Regions from separate parts of the Kitasatospora sp. NPDC059673 genome, predicted to be linked through region 2. Evidence: riboswitches for the same ligand, from Rfam matches in the RefSeq annotation. Region 2 holds a riboswitch; each other region holds the start of a gene.
The links. A riboswitch is a leader RNA that binds a small molecule or an ion and turns the genes downstream of it on or off. The one in region 2 is predicted to bind cyclic di-AMP.
Positions count from the first base shown of each region.

Region 1: it holds a riboswitch for cyclic di-AMP, as region 2 does, so the genes downstream of both, ACFV18_RS29010 (M23 family metallopeptidase) here and ACFV18_RS15750 (peptidoglycan DD-metalloendopeptidase family protein) in region 2, are expected to answer to the same signal.
Region 3: it holds a riboswitch for cyclic di-AMP, as region 2 does, so the genes downstream of both, ACFV18_RS09590 (NlpC/P60 family protein) here and ACFV18_RS15750 (peptidoglycan DD-metalloendopeptidase family protein) in region 2, are expected to answer to the same signal.

Region 1 covers NZ_JBHWEN010000032.1:57,827-63,472, forward strand. Annotated here, with positions in the region: gene ACFV18_RS29000 (alpha/beta fold hydrolase) at 1-682, opposite strand, end outside; gene ACFV18_RS29005 (YiaA/YiaB family inner membrane protein) at 800-1,090, opposite strand; cyclic di-AMP (ydaO/yuaA leader) riboswitch at 1,307-1,470, shown strand; gene ACFV18_RS29010 (M23 family metallopeptidase) at 1,481-2,248, shown strand; gene ACFV18_RS29015 (DUF3995 domain-containing protein) at 2,262-2,768, opposite strand; gene ACFV18_RS29020 (hypothetical protein) at 2,885-3,697, opposite strand; gene ACFV18_RS29025 (GNAT family N-acetyltransferase) at 3,748-4,326, shown strand; gene ACFV18_RS29030 (sensor domain-containing protein) at 4,445-5,137, shown strand; gene ACFV18_RS29035 (class I SAM-dependent methyltransferase) at 5,221-5,646, shown strand, end outside.
Region 2 covers NZ_JBHWEN010000011.1:162,773-168,418, forward strand. Annotated here, with positions in the region: gene tig (trigger factor) at 1-58, opposite strand, end outside; tRNA gene ACFV18_RS15740 (tRNA-Pro) at 262-335, opposite strand; tRNA gene ACFV18_RS15745 (tRNA-Gly) at 485-558, shown strand; gene ACFV18_RS15750 (peptidoglycan DD-metalloendopeptidase family protein) at 694-1,671, opposite strand; cyclic di-AMP (ydaO/yuaA leader) riboswitch at 1,677-1,830, opposite strand; gene ACFV18_RS15755 (hypothetical protein) at 2,203-2,397, opposite strand; gene ACFV18_RS15760 (PP2C family protein-serine/threonine phosphatase) at 2,785-3,996, opposite strand; gene ACFV18_RS15765 (GNAT family N-acetyltransferase) at 4,166-5,419, shown strand; gene ACFV18_RS15770 (ribose-5-phosphate isomerase) at 5,487-5,646, opposite strand, start outside.
Region 3 covers NZ_JBHWEN010000006.1:47,126-52,771, reverse strand. Annotated here, with positions in the region: gene ACFV18_RS09610 (rhomboid family intramembrane serine protease) at 1-426, opposite strand, end outside; gene ACFV18_RS09605 (hypothetical protein) at 550-816, shown strand; gene ACFV18_RS09600 (NYN domain-containing protein) at 1,121-2,413, shown strand; gene ACFV18_RS09595 (NlpC/P60 family protein) at 2,606-3,640, shown strand; cyclic di-AMP (ydaO/yuaA leader) riboswitch at 3,977-4,158, shown strand; gene ACFV18_RS09590 (NlpC/P60 family protein) at 4,169-5,233, shown strand; gene ACFV18_RS09585 (NlpC/P60 family protein) at 5,446-5,646, shown strand, end outside.

The DNA.
Region 1 (5,646 bases), on a different contig from region 2:
CGGGGTTCGGGAAGTCGGGGTCCTTGCTGCCCATCAGCACCAGCGCGGGGACGTCGACGGCCTCGCACCAGCCGACCGGCGCGGAGTCGCCCTTCAGGTAGCCGCGCAGCGCGGCCTTGCGGGCGGGCTGGCGCAGCATCTCGGCCAGGCCGGCCCGGTAGGCGTCGAAGTCGGCGGGCCGCGCGGTCGGGTAGTAGAACTTCTGCAGCGGGCTCCACAGGCCGGGGAACGCGGTGATCAGCGGGGTGGCCAGGCCGAACAGGGCCTTCTGGAAGGCGTTCAGCGGGAGGTTCTCGATGAAGGCGTCGATCAGCACCACCCCGGCGGTCCGCCCGGGGGCGAGCGCGGCCGCCCGGACCACGGTGGCGCCGGTGTAGGAACTGCCGGCCAGGACGGCGCCGCGCAGGTCGAGGTGGTCGAGCAGGGCGACCAGGTCGTCGGCGATCGCGGCGGGGGAGTAGTCGGTGAAGCCGGTGGAGGACTCGCCGAGGCCGCGCAGGTCCATGGTGATCACCCGGTGCCCGGCGGCGGTCAGCAGCGGCGCGAGGTGCCGGTAGGTGGTGCGCTTTTCGAGCATGCCGGGCAGCAGGACGACCGGGAGGCCGGTGCCTGGGGTGTCGTCGTAGGCGATCCGGCCGCCGGGGACGTCGAGGTACCGGGTGGTGCCGAGGGTGCTGTTCATCGCGGGCCTCCTGGGCGGGCGTTGCGGCGCGCCGGGCGCTGGAGGCCCGGCCGACTGCCGATAGCCACAAAGCTAAGGCTAATAGCCTTAGCCGTCAAGGCCGGGCGGCCGAACCGGTCAGATGCCCTCCACCTTGAACGGGTCGTGCTCGGCGAGCAGCTTGTCCAGCCGGGCCTTGTCCACCCGGCTGGTGATCGCGCCCTCCTCCTGGCGGTCCCGGATCACCTTGGCCAGCGTGAACGCGGAGGTGATCTCGTACAGCAGCCCGACGGCGAGGAAGGCGCGCATCCAGGCGCTCACCGGCAGGTAGGCGATCCCGAGAGCGAGTGCGGCGGTGGCCAGCCCGAAGGAGAGGGCGGCCTGGGCGAAGTAGGCGGCGGTGGTCCGGTGCGGCACGGTTGCGGTCATGGCACCAGGGTCGCGTCGGCCCGGGAGCGCGGCGTGAGTACGGATACTCAACCACTCGGTCACAATCCGTCAGCTTGGCCCTGGTGAACCGTCACAAATCACCCATAGGGCGTCAGGAAATCTTCGCCGTCTCGTGGTAGCGGCTTGGAATCATGGGGTCCATAGGATTAACGTTTGATAACGCAGCGCGGTCGGCAACGCCGTAACCATGCGGCACCGTGCGCCACGCCTAATCCACTTGGGCACACCCCTCGGGGCGTCCCAGGAGCCGGGGAACCACGTTCCACCGGGGTGAATCGGGACGGCCCTGGGCCCGACCGTAGGAGACCTTCCACCTCCGAACCCGTCAGCTAACCCGGTCGGCGGCAGGGAAGGAAGGAGCACGCCCCCGTGGCGTCGACCTACAGCGAGAGCACCGGCACCCAGCTGCTCGACCACCCGGTCGAGCCGGAAGCCGCCCGGCACCGGCTGCCCCGGCAGTCCCGCACCGGCGCGCCCCTGCTGGGCGTCACCGCGATGACCGCCGCGCTCGGCGCCACCGCACTCGCCGCCACCCCCGCGCAGGCCGCCGCCCCGGTGCCTGTCACCGCCGCCGACGAAGCCTCCGACGGGCTGCTCGCCGGCGACCCCGGGCTCGCTCTCGCCGCCCGCATCCAGCAGCAGGCCGACGGCCAGCGCACCGCCGCCGACGAATCCGCCCGGCTGGCCGCCGCGCAGGAGGCCGAGGCCAAGCGCGCCGCCCAGCAGGCCGAGGCCGAACAGGCCGCGCACACCCTGCCGGTGGCCGGCTACCAGCTGAGCGCGCAGTTCGCCCAGTCCGGCGCGCACTGGGCGCACCTGCACACCGGCCTGGACTTCGCCGCCCGCACCGGCACTCCCGTCGCCGCCGTCGCCGGAGGCACCGTCACCTCGGCGGGCTGGTCCGGCCCCTACGGCTACCGGGTCATCCAGACCCTGCCCGACGGCACCGAACTCTGGTACTGCCACCTCTCCCGGATCGCCACCGCCTCCGGCCCGGTCACCTCCGGCACGGTGCTCGGCGCGGTCGGCGCCACCGGCAACGTCACCGGCCCGCACCTGCACCTGGAGGTCCGCCCCGGCGGCGGCGGCGCGGTCGACCCGCTGCCCTGGCTCCAGCAGCGCGGCCTGCAGCCGTAGGGCCGGTCCGCGCTCACCGACGGCCGCCGCCTCCTTCGAGGATCCGGCGGCCGAACACCGCGCAGCCGAACAGCACCCCGCCGGCCAGGAAGAACGGCTCGTACAGCACCGTCGCGAAGCGGGCCATCGCGTCCAGCTCCGCCACCGAGCGGTGACCCGCCGCCAACGCCAGCCAGTCCGGCACGGACGGTGCGGCGTGCACGATCAGCAGCACCGCCGTGCCCCGGGCCGCCCACAGCAGCCGGCGGGCTGGCAGCCGCCCGCCCCACGGCCGCACCAGCGCCAGGGCCAGCGCCGCCGCCACCGCGCACAGCGGTATCGCGAGGATGTCGATCACCAGCAGCGGCGTGTTGTCCAGCACCGAGAGGCCGTCGGGCAGGCTGGCCCGGCCGCCCAGCAGCCAGTACAGGTGCACCAGGGCGAAGACGGCCGACCAGAGCGCGGCGGCGTGGGCGGCGGCCCGGCGCAGCGAGGGGCGCGGACCGGCCGCGGCGGTGGCGGCGGGAGTCACGATGTCCATGGCTCCACCCTGGCCCGGCGGCCCCGCCCCGCGGATCGTCCGGACGGCCAGGACTGATGGCCCGTCAGGGCGATCCCCGGGTCCTCCGAGCGGTGGACCCGGCGGGCCGCGAACCCTCAGTACACCTCGGGGGCCAGCTCCGGGAACTCCTCCAGCAGCAGCCGGGCCAGCCCCGGCACCGTCCACTCGCCGCACAGGTCGATCGCGGCCTGCGCCACCGCCTCCTCGAACTCCTCGAACGCCCCCGCGAGTTCGTCCGGCATCGGCAGGCCCCGGGCGTTCAGCTCGGCCAGGTTGCGGTAGCTGCGCCGCATCAGGCCGTGCTCCAGCAGCCGGCGCGCCCCGTCCGTGGACACCCCGACCAGCAGCGCCCGCTCCGGCCCCCAGCCGCCGTCCGGATCCACCCCGGGCACCCGCTCGTAGGCGGCGAACCGCTCCTCGACGTCCAGCGCCCGGAACTCCTCCAGCCAGCCCCGCACCTGGTCGAGGTCGTGCACCGGCACGCCGTCCGCGCGCAGCAGCAGCGTGTACAGGCGCGGCCAGGTCAGCAGGTCGGAGCGGCGCAGCAGCGAGTCCACCAGCACCTGGCCCTGCCAGTCGGCCTCCTCGCGCAGCTTCTCCAGCCGCTTGGCGTTCAGCCGCCGCGCCGCCCGCTGGCGTTCGATCAGCAGCCGCACCGCCGCCGGGTACGCCCAGGCATCGCCGTCCGGCTGGACGTACAGGTGCAGTTGCTCGTACAGCAGGTGCTCCAGCACCGGCGAGGACAGCTCCGGGAAACCGTCGTGCAAGCGGGCGCCGCCCAGCTCCAGCAGGGTCAGCACGGTCCGCACCGCCGGCTCGGGTACCGCCTCCAAACCCTCCTCGGCCGCCCAGCCCAGCAGGTCGGCGGCACGGGTACGGGGGAGCAGGTGCAGGTCTTCGTCGTCCACCCCGGTACGTTAACCGGTCCGGGTGAGGCCGACCGGTAGGGTCGAGCCCCATGGAGACCGTCCGGTTGACCGGCCCCCGGCTCACCCTGCGGGAGTACCACCACACCCCCGAGGAAGTCGCCGCGCTGCACGCCGTCCACGGCGACCCCCGGGTGGTCCGGCATCTCCCGTTCGGCGCCGCCGACTTCGAGGAGTGCGCCGACCAGCTGGAGCTCTACCTCGACGAGGCCGAGGCCGAGCCCCGGCAGCACTACCGGCTGGCCGTGGACGACCCGGAGGGCGAGCCGATCGGCCAGGGCGCCCTCACCCGCGACGGCGAACACGCCGCCCAGCTCGGCTGCGTGCTGCGCCACGACACCTGGGGCCGCGGCTACGCGGGAGAGGTCACCGCGCTGCTCTGCGCGCTCGGCTTCGACACCCTCGGCCTGCACCGGCTGTTCGCCCGCACCGACCCCGACAACCCGGCCGCCGCCCGGGTGCTGACCAGGGCCGGTTTCCGGTACGAGGGCCGGATCCGCGACGAATCCCACTGGGGCGGCAGCTGGCACGACGCCCTCCAGTACTCGCTGCTCGCCCCCGAGTGGCGGGCCGTCCGACTCGCCGCCCCGGCCCCGCGACCCGGGGGTTAACCCCACCACCGATCGGGCAGCAGACCTCATTCCGTGGACCCGGCCCGGTACGGCACCTTGGAAGCGTGCCCGACGCCGCCGACCGGCGGCGTCACCCCGACCACCCGAAGGACCGCGGATGTCCACCGCTGCGTACCGTGCCTCCACCGGCGACCACCCCACCTGGCCCGGGTTCTGGCGCGCCCCGTTCTCCCGGGCCGCCTACCGGGAGCTCGGCTTCGCGCTCAGCGGCTTGCCCATCTCCGTGCTCGGCTTCTCCCTCGTCGTCGCGCTGTTCAGCGCCGGCCTCGGCCTCTCCCTCAGCGCGCTCGGCCTGCCCGTGCTCGCCCTGCTGACCATCACCGGCCGCGGCTTCGGCGCCGCCGAGCGCCACCGGATGCGCGCCCTGCTCGGCCTCGACCTGCCCGCCCCGGCCGCGGTGACGGTCCGCCGGGAGGGCGTCTGGGGCCGGATCACCGCCCGGCTCGGCGACGCGGCGGGCTGGAAGGGTGCGCTGTACCAGTTCGTCATGTTCCCCTGGGCGATCCTCAGCTTCGTGCTCTCGCTGGTCTTCTTCACCCTCGGCTGGGCCCTGCTGCTGTTCCCCGCCTACCAGTGGGTGTGGCCCCGCTACACCGACTGGAACGGCTACCGGGTCGCGGACTGGACGGACTCGAACGGCGTGCAGCACGTCTACGAGCTCGTCTCGCCGCTCCAGATCGGCGCCGTCAGCGTGCTCGGCCTGCTGTTCGTCCTGCTCACCCCGCAGCTGATCCGCGCCCTCAACGGCGCCAACCGGCTCGCCGCCCGCGCCCTGCTGGCCGGCCGCTGAACATGCGCCACCCCTGGGCCCGTGGTCGGATGACCCCGGGCCCGGCCGCATCCCGGGCCCGTCGAACGTCCGGAGGACCGCCGATGTGCCCGGTCAGCAGCGCCCGCCCGGTGAACCGCCGGGTGCGGGCCGCCCCGCCCGTGCTGATCACCTCCCGGCCGCTCGACGAGTACTGCGCCCACCTCGGCCTCACCCGCGCCGACCTGAGCCGCCTGCCCGGTCCGCTGCTGGACTGCCCCGGCGGCGCCGCCGCGTTCGCCGCCGAGGCCCGGGCGCTCGGCTGCGAGGTGGTCGCCGCCGACCCCGGCTACGCGCTCGGCCCCCGCCGGCTCGCCGAACTCGCCGCCGCCGGCCACGCCACCATGGCCGGCGCCATCCACCGCGACCCGGCCCGCCACCTTCCCCGCGCCGTGCACGGCCGGCGCCGCCCCGACAAGTACCTGCGCAGCTGGGACCGGGCCCGCCGCCTGTTCGCCGCCGACGCCGCCGCCCACCCCGGGCACTACCTG
Region 2 (5,646 bases):
GCACCTCGACGGTGAGTCGAACCCGGGTCGGGTTCAGAGTCTCGACGGCGCTCTTCACGGTTAGGTCTCCTAGGGGGCTTGCGGTCAGGGCGATAGGCGGTTGGGGCTGCAATGCTGTCCGTACTACCGCCAGCGGTCCATCCTACCGGTACCACGAAAGCGACTGTGCCCGGCACCGGGTGCACGCCGGAGCAGGCCCACCGGGCCCGCGCCCCACAACGACAACAGGGCCCCGCCCACGGACGAGACCCTGCCGCACGGTCGGGGTGACCGGATTCGAACCGACGGCCTTCCGCTCCCAAAGCGGACGCGCTACCAACCTGCGCCACACCCCGTGGTGCCGAGCAGAAGAGTACACGTCGGGCCGCCTCCGGCCGGGGCGATATTCGCGAGCCGACAACGCGGAAGGAGTGTGCAATCCACCGGCTCGACCAGGTACCCTGATCCAGTCCTCGCCACCGCGACGCGGTGCGGGTACGCCTTTGCGGGTGTAGCTCAATGGTAGAGCCCCAGTCTTCCAAACTGGTCACGCGAGTTCGATTCTCGTCACCCGCTCCACGCGGCCAACGGCCCCGACTGCCAACGCAGTCGGGGCCGTTGCCGTTCCACGGCGCGGTCGCCGCTTCCTGGACAGCCCGAAGGCCCCGGGCAGCCTGGGTGGCTGCGCGGGGCCTTCGGGGGGTGAGGCGGGGATCAGACGTTGACGCCGTGGGCCGCCAGGTAGGCGACGGGGTCGATGTCGGAGCCGTAGTTCGGGGTGGTGCGGATCTCGAAGTGCAGGTGCGGGCCGGTCACGTTGCCGGTGGCGCCGGAGAGACCGATCTGCTGACCCGCCGTCACGGCCTGGCCGGCCGAGACGGAGATCGAGGACAGGTGGGCGTACTGGGCGTACTTGCCGTCGGCCAGCTTGATGATGACCTGGTTGCCGTAGGCGCCGCCGTTGCCCGCGGAGACCACGGTGCCCGCGGCGACGGCCTTGAGGCTGGTGCCGGTGGCGACCGGGAAGTCGATGCCGGTGTGGTAGCCGGAGGCCCAGTTGGAGCCGGCGACCTTGTAACCGGTGGTGACCTTGCCCGGCGCGGGGGCGACGTAGGTGGCGGACGCGCTGGTGCTCGCGGCGGCCGGGACGGCGGTGACCGCGGCGGCGGCCGGGGCCGGGGGCACGGGCTGGGCCTTGACGGTGCCGGTGGTGGCCGACTTGACGGTGCCGGTGGCGGCCGGCTTGGTGGTGTCGGCCGGCTTGACGGCGACCTTCGGCGCGGCGGCGGTGTCCGTGGAGGTGGACTTGGCGGCCGGGGCCTTCGCGGGGGCGGCGGCCTGGCCGTTGATCGCCAGCTTCTGGCCGGGGAAGATCAGGTCGGGGTTGCCGCCGACCACGGAACGGTTGTCCTGGTACAGCTTCTCCCAGCCGCCGTCGACGTGCTGCGCGGCAGCGATCTTGGACAGGGTGTCGCCGGAGGCGACCCGGTAGCTGTGCGGGGCGGCGGCGTCGGCGACGGGGGTGGCCTCCGCCGTGACCGTGGCCGGGCGGCTGCCGGCCTGGTCGGTGGAGGTGTGCGCGGAGGCGGCGGTGACCGGGAGGCCGATCGCGGCGCCGGCCACACCGGTGGCGATGGCGATCCGGGCGATGGTGGCCAGGCGCGGCTTGCGGTGCTTGCCCTGAGCGGACATGAAGGCGTTCCTCTCCGACGCCTGCGAGGTGAGCTGTCGGGTTCGGGCGAGAGTTGCCCGGCCGCGGAACTGCGGCTTCACCCCGAGCCGTTCCCGGTTGTTCCCGGGCCCGGCGACTTACCTGTGGTTCCCCCGCTCCTGCCGTGGCGTGGTATCTGGTCGGCACCGGACGACGGCAGGACTAGGCGTTCCGTCCGGTGGCCCGCCCGGTCGCTGGCCGGGCTGCGGAGGAAGCAAATCCCACGGCCCGTGAGGCTGGCAAACGCCGATCGGCCCCGCTCCCGGGATCGGGAAGGGGCTGACGATCCACCAGGTCACGCTGTGCCGACACCGCCACTGCGGTGCGCGTACGGGATCATGACGGTGCGCGTACGAACCCCGCACGGTGGGCGACTTCGGCCACCGTGCGCGTTCGGGCGCGGACCTGGCGTGACGTCGCGGGTGAGCCTGGTCACCCGCGGGCAGGCCGAATGGACGGCGCGGGGGTGCATCCCGCCCGTCGTGGCGTGCCGCCGGGGAGCCGACAGGCCGTCAGCCCGCGATCGACGCGATGGCCTTGGAGACCGAGGTGAGGAACTGCTGGATCGGGCCGGCCATGGTCGACTGGCTGAGCATGAAGCCGAACAGGGCGGCGACGATGGCGTGCCCGGTCTTCAGCTGCTTGTTGCGAATGAAGATCGCGACGATGATGCCGAACAGGACAAGCGCGGAGACGGAGAAGGCCACCGGGACTCACTTCCTCGATTCATGGCGGGGGTTCGGTGGAAGCCGGCGTTGGCTCCCAGGCGGAAACCGGCCCCTGCCCCCCGTGTCCCCACCACTCCATCCGGACTCAGTGTGGTCTCTCGTGCTGAGTGCGTAAAGGACTTGCCCGGTCGCTCGGTGCCCGAACCCGCCTGGCAGGACTGATTTTCGCCGACCGCGACGATAGCGGACTGGTTCTGACAACCCGTCGGCGGGCGGCGGTCGGTGCTGGCCGGCGCGGCAAACCGGCAGGCAGATCCGGCATCGGCGCCCGGCCCGGGCGGCGTACCGGAATTGGCCGAAGATCATCGCCCGGGTTTGACACTCCGTGGACACTCCGCGCTCACCGAGTCTGCACCTGACGGAAGTTCAGCGGCGCCAGATCAGCAGCACCGCGCGGTCGTCGTTGACGTGCTTGGCGACGGTGTCGATCAGCCGGACCGCGGCGCCGGACCGGACCGCCCCGGGGGCGGTGGCGACCAGCCGGTCGGCCTCGCCCATCAGCCGGTCCATGCCCTCGGTGAGGTCGCGGCCGGGGATCTCCACCATGCCGTCGGTGCACAGCATCAGGAGGTCGCCGGGGCCGAGGGTGCCGCGCACCCCTTCGAACTTGGCCTCGTCGTAGATGCCGAGCAGCGGGCCCTCGGCCTCCTTGACCTCCCAGTACCCGGCCCCGGCGAGGCGGTGCATGCCGGGCAGGTGGCCGGCGGAGAGCAGTTCGTACTCGCCGGTGTCCAGGTCGACCACCAGGTGGACGGCGGTGGCGAAGCCCTCCGCCCAGTCCTGGCGCAGCAGGTAGCCGTTGGCGGCGGGCAGGAAGTCGTGGGCGGGCAGCGAACCGAGCAGGCCGCCGAAGGCGCCGGACAGCAGCAGGGCGCGGCTGCCGGCGTCCATGCCCTTGCCGGAGACGTCGGCGAGGACGGCTTCGAGCATCCGCCCGCCGGGGCCGGTGCGGGCGGCGACCATGAAGTCGCCGGAGAAGGACTGGCCGCCGGCCGGGCGCAGCGCGGTGTCGGTGTGCCAGCCGTCGGGCAGGTGCGGGAAGCGGCCCTGGATCCGGATCCGTTCACGCAGGTCGAACAGCATGGTGGAGCCGCCGCGCCAGGGCACGCCGATCCGGCGGCGGAACTGGGCGACCAGCAGTCCGGCGACGCCGACCGCGCCGACCACCAACGCGGAGCCGGGGGTGACGCCGTGGGTGTAGGCCTCGGGCCGCGCGCTCGCGACGCGTTCGCCGGTGTGCACCAGGGATTCGGTGATCAGTCCGGCGGCGGCGACGGCGTACAGCAGCACCAGGGTGCCGGGGCGCAGCAGCAGCGCGCCGGCCAGCACGGGCAGCACCAGGGCGGTGGGCGGGGCCCAGTCGGGGAGCAGGATGTTCAGGAGCACCAGGACGGGCACGGCGAGGGCGAGGGCGGCGAACGCCCACCAGTCGGCGCCGTCGCCGCGGAAGTAGTCGACGCCGGTGCGGCGCAGCCTGCGTCGGGCCCGGTACAGCGCAGCGCGCAGCCGGGCCGTCACGGGCTCGCGGGACGGTCCGCCGTCCCGGCCCGTCGCTCTGGGGCGCGCACTGCCGGCCATGGGGACCGACCTTATCCACCGCCGGTGCGCGCGTCGACGGCCCGGTGGCACCGAGTGCAACGGGGGTGGCACGCTCCGGCGGGTTTCGGCCGTGCGCCGGATATCGGGTGACGGCATGGGCGCGACAAATCGGTCGCGCGGTTCCGGATCGGGTGGTAGGCAGGGCCTCATGACGATTCGACACCCCGATCTGTCCGTACGGCCGCTGCGCGCCGAGGAGTGGGACACCTGGTACGACGTGCTGGACGTGGCCTTCGGCGGGGCCGGCGAGGCACCCGAGGAGCGGGCGCTGTGGCACGAGTTGACGGAGGTGGAGCGCTCGCTGGCGGTCTGCGAGGGCGAGCGGATCGTCGGCACCGCGTCCGCGTTCAGCTTCCGGCTGGTGGTGCCGGGCGGCGCGGTGGTCCCGGCGGCGGGTGTGACGATGGTGGGTGTGCTGCCCACCCACCGGCGGCGCGGCGCGCTGACCGCCATGATGCGCCGTCAGCTGGACGAGGTGCGTGCGGCCGGGGAGTCGCTGGCGGTGCTGACGGCGTCCGAGCCGGCGATCTACGGGCGGTTCGGCTACGGGCAGGCCACCCGCAAGGCGGTGGTGTCGATGGCCCGCGGCCGGGTGCGGGTGCACACCCCGGAGCGGCGTGGCGATGTGGTGCTGCGGCTGGTCGATCCGGCGGCCGAACTGGCGCGCTGCGAGGAGCTGTACGCCCGTCTCGCCACCGGCCGTCCGGGCATGCTGCTGCGCCTGCCCGGCTGGGAGAAGCTGCCGGTGCTGGACGCGCCTCAGTCCCGCGGGGGCTTTTCCGCGTTGCAGTCGGTGGTGGCGGAGGACCCGGCCACCGGTGAGCTGCTCGGCTACGCCAGGTACGCGGTGAAGAGCGAGTGGAACGAGCGCGGCGCGGCCGGGGTGGTCCGGGTCCGCACGGTGCAGGCGGAGCAGCCCTGGGTGTACGCCCGGCTGTGGGAGTTCCTGCTGGACCTGGACCTGACCGAGCGGGTGGAGGCGTTCAACCTGCCGGCCGACGACCCGCTGCTGCACCTGGTGTCGGACGTCCGACATCTGACGCCCCGGCTGGTGGACGCCATGTTCGTGCGGCTGGTGGATCTGCCGAAGGCGCTCGAGGCGCGCGGCTGGGCGCAGCCGGTGGACGTGGTGCTGGAGGTCACCGACGCGTTCTGCCCGTGGAACGCGGGCCGTTGGCGGCTGACGGCCGCGCCGGGGAAGCCGGCCTCCTGCGTGCGGACCGACGAGCCGGCCGAACTGGAGCTGGACGTCCGCGAGTTGGGCTCGGCCTACTTGGGCGGCACCTCGCTGGTGGCGCTGGCCGCGGCGGGGCTGGTGCGGGAGCTGCGGCCGGGGGCGCTGGAGCCGGTGTCGGCGGCGTTCCGCTCGGGCCTGGAGCCCTGGCTGCCGCACAACTTCTGATCAGCTGCCGGAAAGCGCGCGCCCGCCCGGGACGACTCCCGGGCGGGCGCGGTGCGTTGTGGCCGGATCAGCCCTGCGGGTGGTGGGCCGGGACGGGCGGCAGTTCGCCGGTGGTCTCGTACTCGGAGAGCATCTCGATCCGGCGGGTGTGCCGGGGCTCGCCGCTGTACGGGGTGTTGAGGAAGATCTCGACGAACTTGGTGGCCTCGTCCAGGGTGTGCATCCGG
Region 3 (5,646 bases), on a different contig from region 2:
CTCCACGGCCGGGCCGAAGACGAACAGGAACAGCAGGTTGCCCAGCAGGTGCAGCCATCCCGCGTGGACGAACAGCGAAGTGAGGACGGAGAGTTCGGGGATCTTGGAAGGGGTCGGCGGCAGCGCGCAGCCCGGGGTCGCCGGGGCGAGCGAGGACAGCTGCTCGGCCGTCAGGGGCCGGCCGCTCAGCAGCTCGGCGGGCACCGCGCCCCAGCGGTGCTCGTAGCGCTGCTCGGCGCAGATCCGGGCGTCACCACTGCCGTACACCGGGTTCAGGCCGGCCGGGCCGGCCACCAGGACCAGCGCGGACAGCGCGATCAGCAGATGGGCGACGACCGGGGTGCGGGCGGTCCCCCCGGCCGTCGGCGAACCGGCCCGGGCGGGGGCGGAGAGCACCATGCCGGTGAGCATTCCTCGGGGGCGCACCCACGACACCGGGCGCTGCTCCGATCGGGTGAGCGTCCGGGCAGTGGACCGGTGACCCGGCCGCCCAGGCACAGGCAATAGGGTGGAGGCCCGTAAACGGGGACCAGTCGAGAGGGACCACTGATGACCATTGCCGCGCCGACCGCCGAGACCCGCTGGCGCTGCACCCTGTGCGGCAACCTCACCCGCTTCGACGTCACCCGGTCCGCCCGGGTGATCGACTTCCTGCACTTCGACCTGTCCGGCGAGTCGAAGGTGGAGGAGACCCAGGTGCTCGCCGAGACCATCGAGTCGGTGCGCTGCCGCTGGTGCAACGCCGTGGACCAGGTCGAGCTGGTGGCCCGCCCGGGCGCCGAGGAGCCCACGGACGGCGACCCCGCGCAGGGCTGACGCACTTCCACCGCCCCGCGTCCCCGTCCGCGCCCCGGACCGGGGCGCGGGGCGGACTCGTCGGTGGGGTGCTGTCGGTGCGGCACGGTAGACGGGACAATTGCAAGCAGCGGCGGACACCAACGCCCCCGGCACCCGCCGGGGCCCGCCCGGACCAGGATCGGAGCCGAGAACAGTGGCGGAGGCAGCGAACGCGCCCGCGGGCACGGACGGGACCGCGCACGCTCCGGTCGATCCGGAAACCGGCCCCGTCGAGAGCGCCGAGGCGGCCACCGAGGAGGCCGGCGGTGACACGGCCGGCCGGGTGCTGCCCGAGGGCGTGCGCCGCCGGGTGGTCGGCATCGCCTCCGACGCGCTCGGCGGCATCGCCCCCGGCGAACTGCCCGCCGCGCTGCGCCCGTACGCCAAGTTCACCGCCGCCCGGCGGGCCAAGCACGCGGCCACCGCGCTGGCCGCCGCGCTGGAGTCCGACCCGGCGTTCCGGGTGCGGATAGCCGAGCGGCTGCGGCTCGGCCAGCCCGACCTGGTACGCGCCCTGGAGGCGGGCACCGTACCGGCCGCCGCCGACCCGATGGACGTGGCCGCCGCCGCCTACCTGGTACGGCCCACCGGCTGGGCCCGGCTGGTCGAGGAGGCCGGCGAGCAGGCCGAACGGGTCGACGCCGAAGGCGCCGCCGCCGAGGCCGCCCGGCTGGCCGAGAAGCTCCAGGAGGAGCTGGCCGAGGCCCGTACCGCCGCCCGCGCCGAACTGGAGCGCCACCGCGCCGAGTCCGAAGGGGTGCGCCGGGAGGCCGACTCGCTGCGCAAGAAGGTCCGCTCGCTGGAAGCCGACACCCGTCGGGCGCAGGCCGAGAGCCGCCGGCTGGCCGCCGAGCTGGAGGCCGCCCGGGCCGCCGCCGCGGCCGAGCGCGGCGCCGCCGAGATCGAGGCCCGTCGGCTGCGGCACCGGGTCGCCGAGCTGGAGGCCGCCGTGGAGACCGGGCGGCGCACCGCCCGGGAGGGCCGCAGCGTCGAGGACATGCGGCTGCGGCTGCTGCTGGACACCGTGCTGCAGTCCGCGCAGGGCCTGCAGCGGGAGCTGGCGCTGCCGGTGACGGCGCTGCGCCCGGCCGACCTGGTGGAGGCGGTGGAGCCCGGATCGGCCTCGCCGCACGACGTGGCCCGGCGCGGCCTGGCCGAGGACGACCCGGCGCTGCTGGACCAGCTGCTGGCCATTCCGCAGGTCCACCTGGTGGTGGACGGCTACAACGTGACCAAGACGGGGTACCCGCAACTGCCGCTGGAGCAGCAGCGGTTGAGGCTGCTGGGCGGTCTGGCGATGCTGGCCCAGCGAACCCAGGCCGAGGTGACCTGCGTGTTCGACGGTCAGGACCTGGACGTTCCGGTGATCATGGCCCCGCCGCGCGGCGTGCGGGTCCGGTTCAGCCGGACCGGGGAGACCGCGGACGAGCTGATCCGCCGCCTGGTGCGGGCCGAGCCGCAGGGCCGGCCGGTGGTGGTGGTCTCCGCCGACAAGGAGGTCGCGGACGGGGTGCGCAAGGCCGGCGCCCGCCCGGTGGCCTCGGTTCTGCTGCTGAACCGGCTGTCGCGCAGCTGAACGTGCTGACGGGCGCTCAGCGTCATTGGGGCGTCCGGAGTGTGTCGGTGTGGTGAAGAGGGGCGGAGAAGCGAATCCGGGAGCCCCCCGGGAGTGGACGCGGAGGTAGGGACTTCACTAGGGTCTGGCGTCAAACCTATATTCCGGACTATCGCTCTAACGGGTGAGTCCAGAGGAAGAAGGAGCACCGCCTTGGCCTCCCACCGCCGTCCCAAGCAGCCGAGTCGCGCCCGGGTGACCGTGCTCACCGCTGCCGCCGCGACCGCGGTCGCCCTGTCGGCCCAGGTGAGCGCGCACGCCGCGCCGGCCCAGCCGAACAAGGACGAGATCAAGGCGCAGGTCGACAAGCTCATGGACGAGCAGGAGCAGGCGGCCGAGAGGTACAACGGTGCCAAGGAGAAGGCCGACCAGCTCCGCAAGCAGGCCGACCAGCTGCAGGACCAGCTGGCCCGCGGCCAGGAGCAGCTGAACGAGCTGGCCTCCGGGCTGGCGGCGGTGGCGGGCGACCAGTACCGGCACGCGGGCGTCGACCCGTCGATGCAGCTGATGCTCTCCGCCGACCCGGACAAGTACCTGGACCAGGCGTCCTCCTTCGACCAGGCCGCCGGCACCCAGGCCGACACCCTGAAGTCGCTGAACGACCAGCAGCGCCGGCTGAACCAGCAGAAGCAGGAGGCGGCGACCGTCCTGGCCGAGCTGGACGGTCAGACCCAGGCGCTGAACGACTCCAAGAACGAGGTCAAGAAGAAGCTGGAGGAGGCGCAGAGCCTGCTCAACCAGCTCTCCTCCGCCGACCGGCTGTCGATCACGCGTGGCGACGGCGCGGCCTCGCGCGGTGCCGAGCGGGTCGACCTGGCCAACCTTCCGAAGGCCGGCGGCTACGCCGGGATCGCGGTGCAGAAGGCGCTCGACAAGCGCGGTGCGCCGTACGTGTGGGGTGCGACCGGCCCGAGCAACTTCGACTGCTCCGGCCTGATGGTGTGGGCGTACGCGCAGGCCGGCGTCTCGCTGCCGCGCACCTCGCAGGCGCAGGGCAGCTACGGCACCAGCGTGGGCACCGACTGGCACAACGCCCAGCCCGGCGACCTGGTGGTCTACTACGGCGACCGGCACCACGTCGGCATGTACATCGGCAACGGCATGGTGGTGCACGCGCCGCACACCGGTGACGTGGTGAAGACCATGAAGGTCGACGCCATGCCGATCTCGACCATCCGTCGGGTCTGACGGCCCGACAAACCGGACATACGCCCTTCAGGGCGACAATTGACGCGCTGTGACACGCCCGGGCGGGTCGAGATCCTGCTGTGATCTCGAACACGTCCGGGCGTCGCGTTTTTCGGGTGGGCGGTGGGAAATGCTACGCACTGTGCAACGGATCCCTTACGTTCGGTCAGATTCGTAATCGAAATTGACTCAGATTCAGATTTTTTTCCGACAAGGATTTGAACGGATCACGGATCGGTTACTAGGGTCATAGTTCGACCGCCGCAGAGTCGATCGCCCAAGGGGGGCGACGGTGGGGGTCGCCGCCGAGTCCGTGACGCAGCGGGCGGATCGTCAGAACGAGATCCGCCGACGGGGATACCCCTGCGGGGGTGCTGTCGAACGGAGCCGGGGAACCACGTTCCCCCGGGGTGAATCGGCGCCAGGTCGGCCGCGACAGTGGCCGGTGAGGCGCTGTAGGGCATCTCTTCCGGCCCGAACCCGTCAGCTCACCCGGTAGGCGGTGTGAGGAAGAAGGAGTCCGCCTTCGTGGCGTCCCATCGCCGTCCCAAGCCCGTCGGCCGTGCCCGGGTCTCGATTCTCACTGCCGCTGCCGCCACCGCCGTCGCGCTGTCCGCCCAGAGTGGTGCGCACGCCGACCCGGCGCCCACCAAGGACCAGGTCAAGCAGCAGGTCGACCAGCTCAACGAGCAGGCCGAGGTGAAGACGGAGGCGTTCAACGCCTCCGTCGAGAAGCAGCAGAACCTGCAGAAGCAGGTCTCCCAGTTGCAGGACCAGCTGGCCCGGCAGCAGGACCAGGTGACCACCGTTCAGGAGCGCCTGGCGACCATCGCGGCCGAGCAGTACCGCAACGGCGGCATCCCGCAGACCATGCAGCTGATGCTCTCCAGCAACCCGGACAACTTCCTCGGGCAGGCCGGTGCGCTCAACACGGTCGGCGCCACCCAGTCCGACCTGCTCAAGAGCTTCAAGGCCGAGCAGGCCAAGCTCGACGGGCAGCGCAAGGAGGCCGAGCAGAAGCTCGCCGAACTGGACACCACCACGAAGGCCCTCAAGGCCGACAAGGAGGACATCCAGTCCAAGCTGGCCCAGGCGCGGGAGCTGCTCAACACGCTCACCCAGAAGGAGCGCGACGAGCTCGCCGCAGCCGAGGCCAAGGCCGCCGACTCCTCCCGCAGCCAGGCCGAGCGCGCCTCCCGCGGCGACAGCACCCGCACGGACCTCAGCGCCCCGGCCCCGGCCGGCTACGCGGGTGCCGCGATGAACGCCGCGCTGTCCAAGCTGGGCAGCTGGTACTCCTACGGCGCGGCCGGCCCGACCACCTTCGACTGCTCCGGCCTGATGCAGTGGGCGTACGCCCAGGCGGGTGTCTCGATCCCGCGCACCTCGCAGGCCCAGGCGGGCGCCGGCACCAGCCTCGGCACCAACATCGCCAACGCCAAGCCGGGTGACCTGATCATCTACTACGGCGACCAGCACCACGTCGGCATGTACGTCGGCAACGGGCAGATCGTGCACGCCCCGCACACCGGTGCGCAGGTCCGCTACGAGTCCGCCACCGTGATGCCGATCAACAAGATCGTCCGGATCTGACGGCCGCTCGGAGCCTTCGGCCCGGCACCCCGCGCAAGGGGTGTCGGGCCGCTCTCGTTCCGGTGTCCGATTCGCGGTCGAATATTCGAAGTTGTCAGGGTTTGGACTGAATCCGTCCGACTCGCTAACCTCTGCCCCGGCCCCCCGTGCGGACGGCCGCCCGACCCGCGGGCGGCGGCGGAGGCCGGAGCGCAGGAACGGAGTCGTCGCACGTGCCCGTGCACCGTCGCCCCCCACTGCCCGGTGTCCAACGCCTCGCCCGAGCCCTGGCACTCACCGCCGCCGCGACCGGCGCGATCCACCTCGGCGTCGCCCCGGCCGCCGCCGCCCCGGCCGATCCGCCCGACCGCACCGACGTCAAGGCGCAGGTCGACCAGCTGTACGAGGAGGCCGAGCAGGCATCCGAGAGGTAC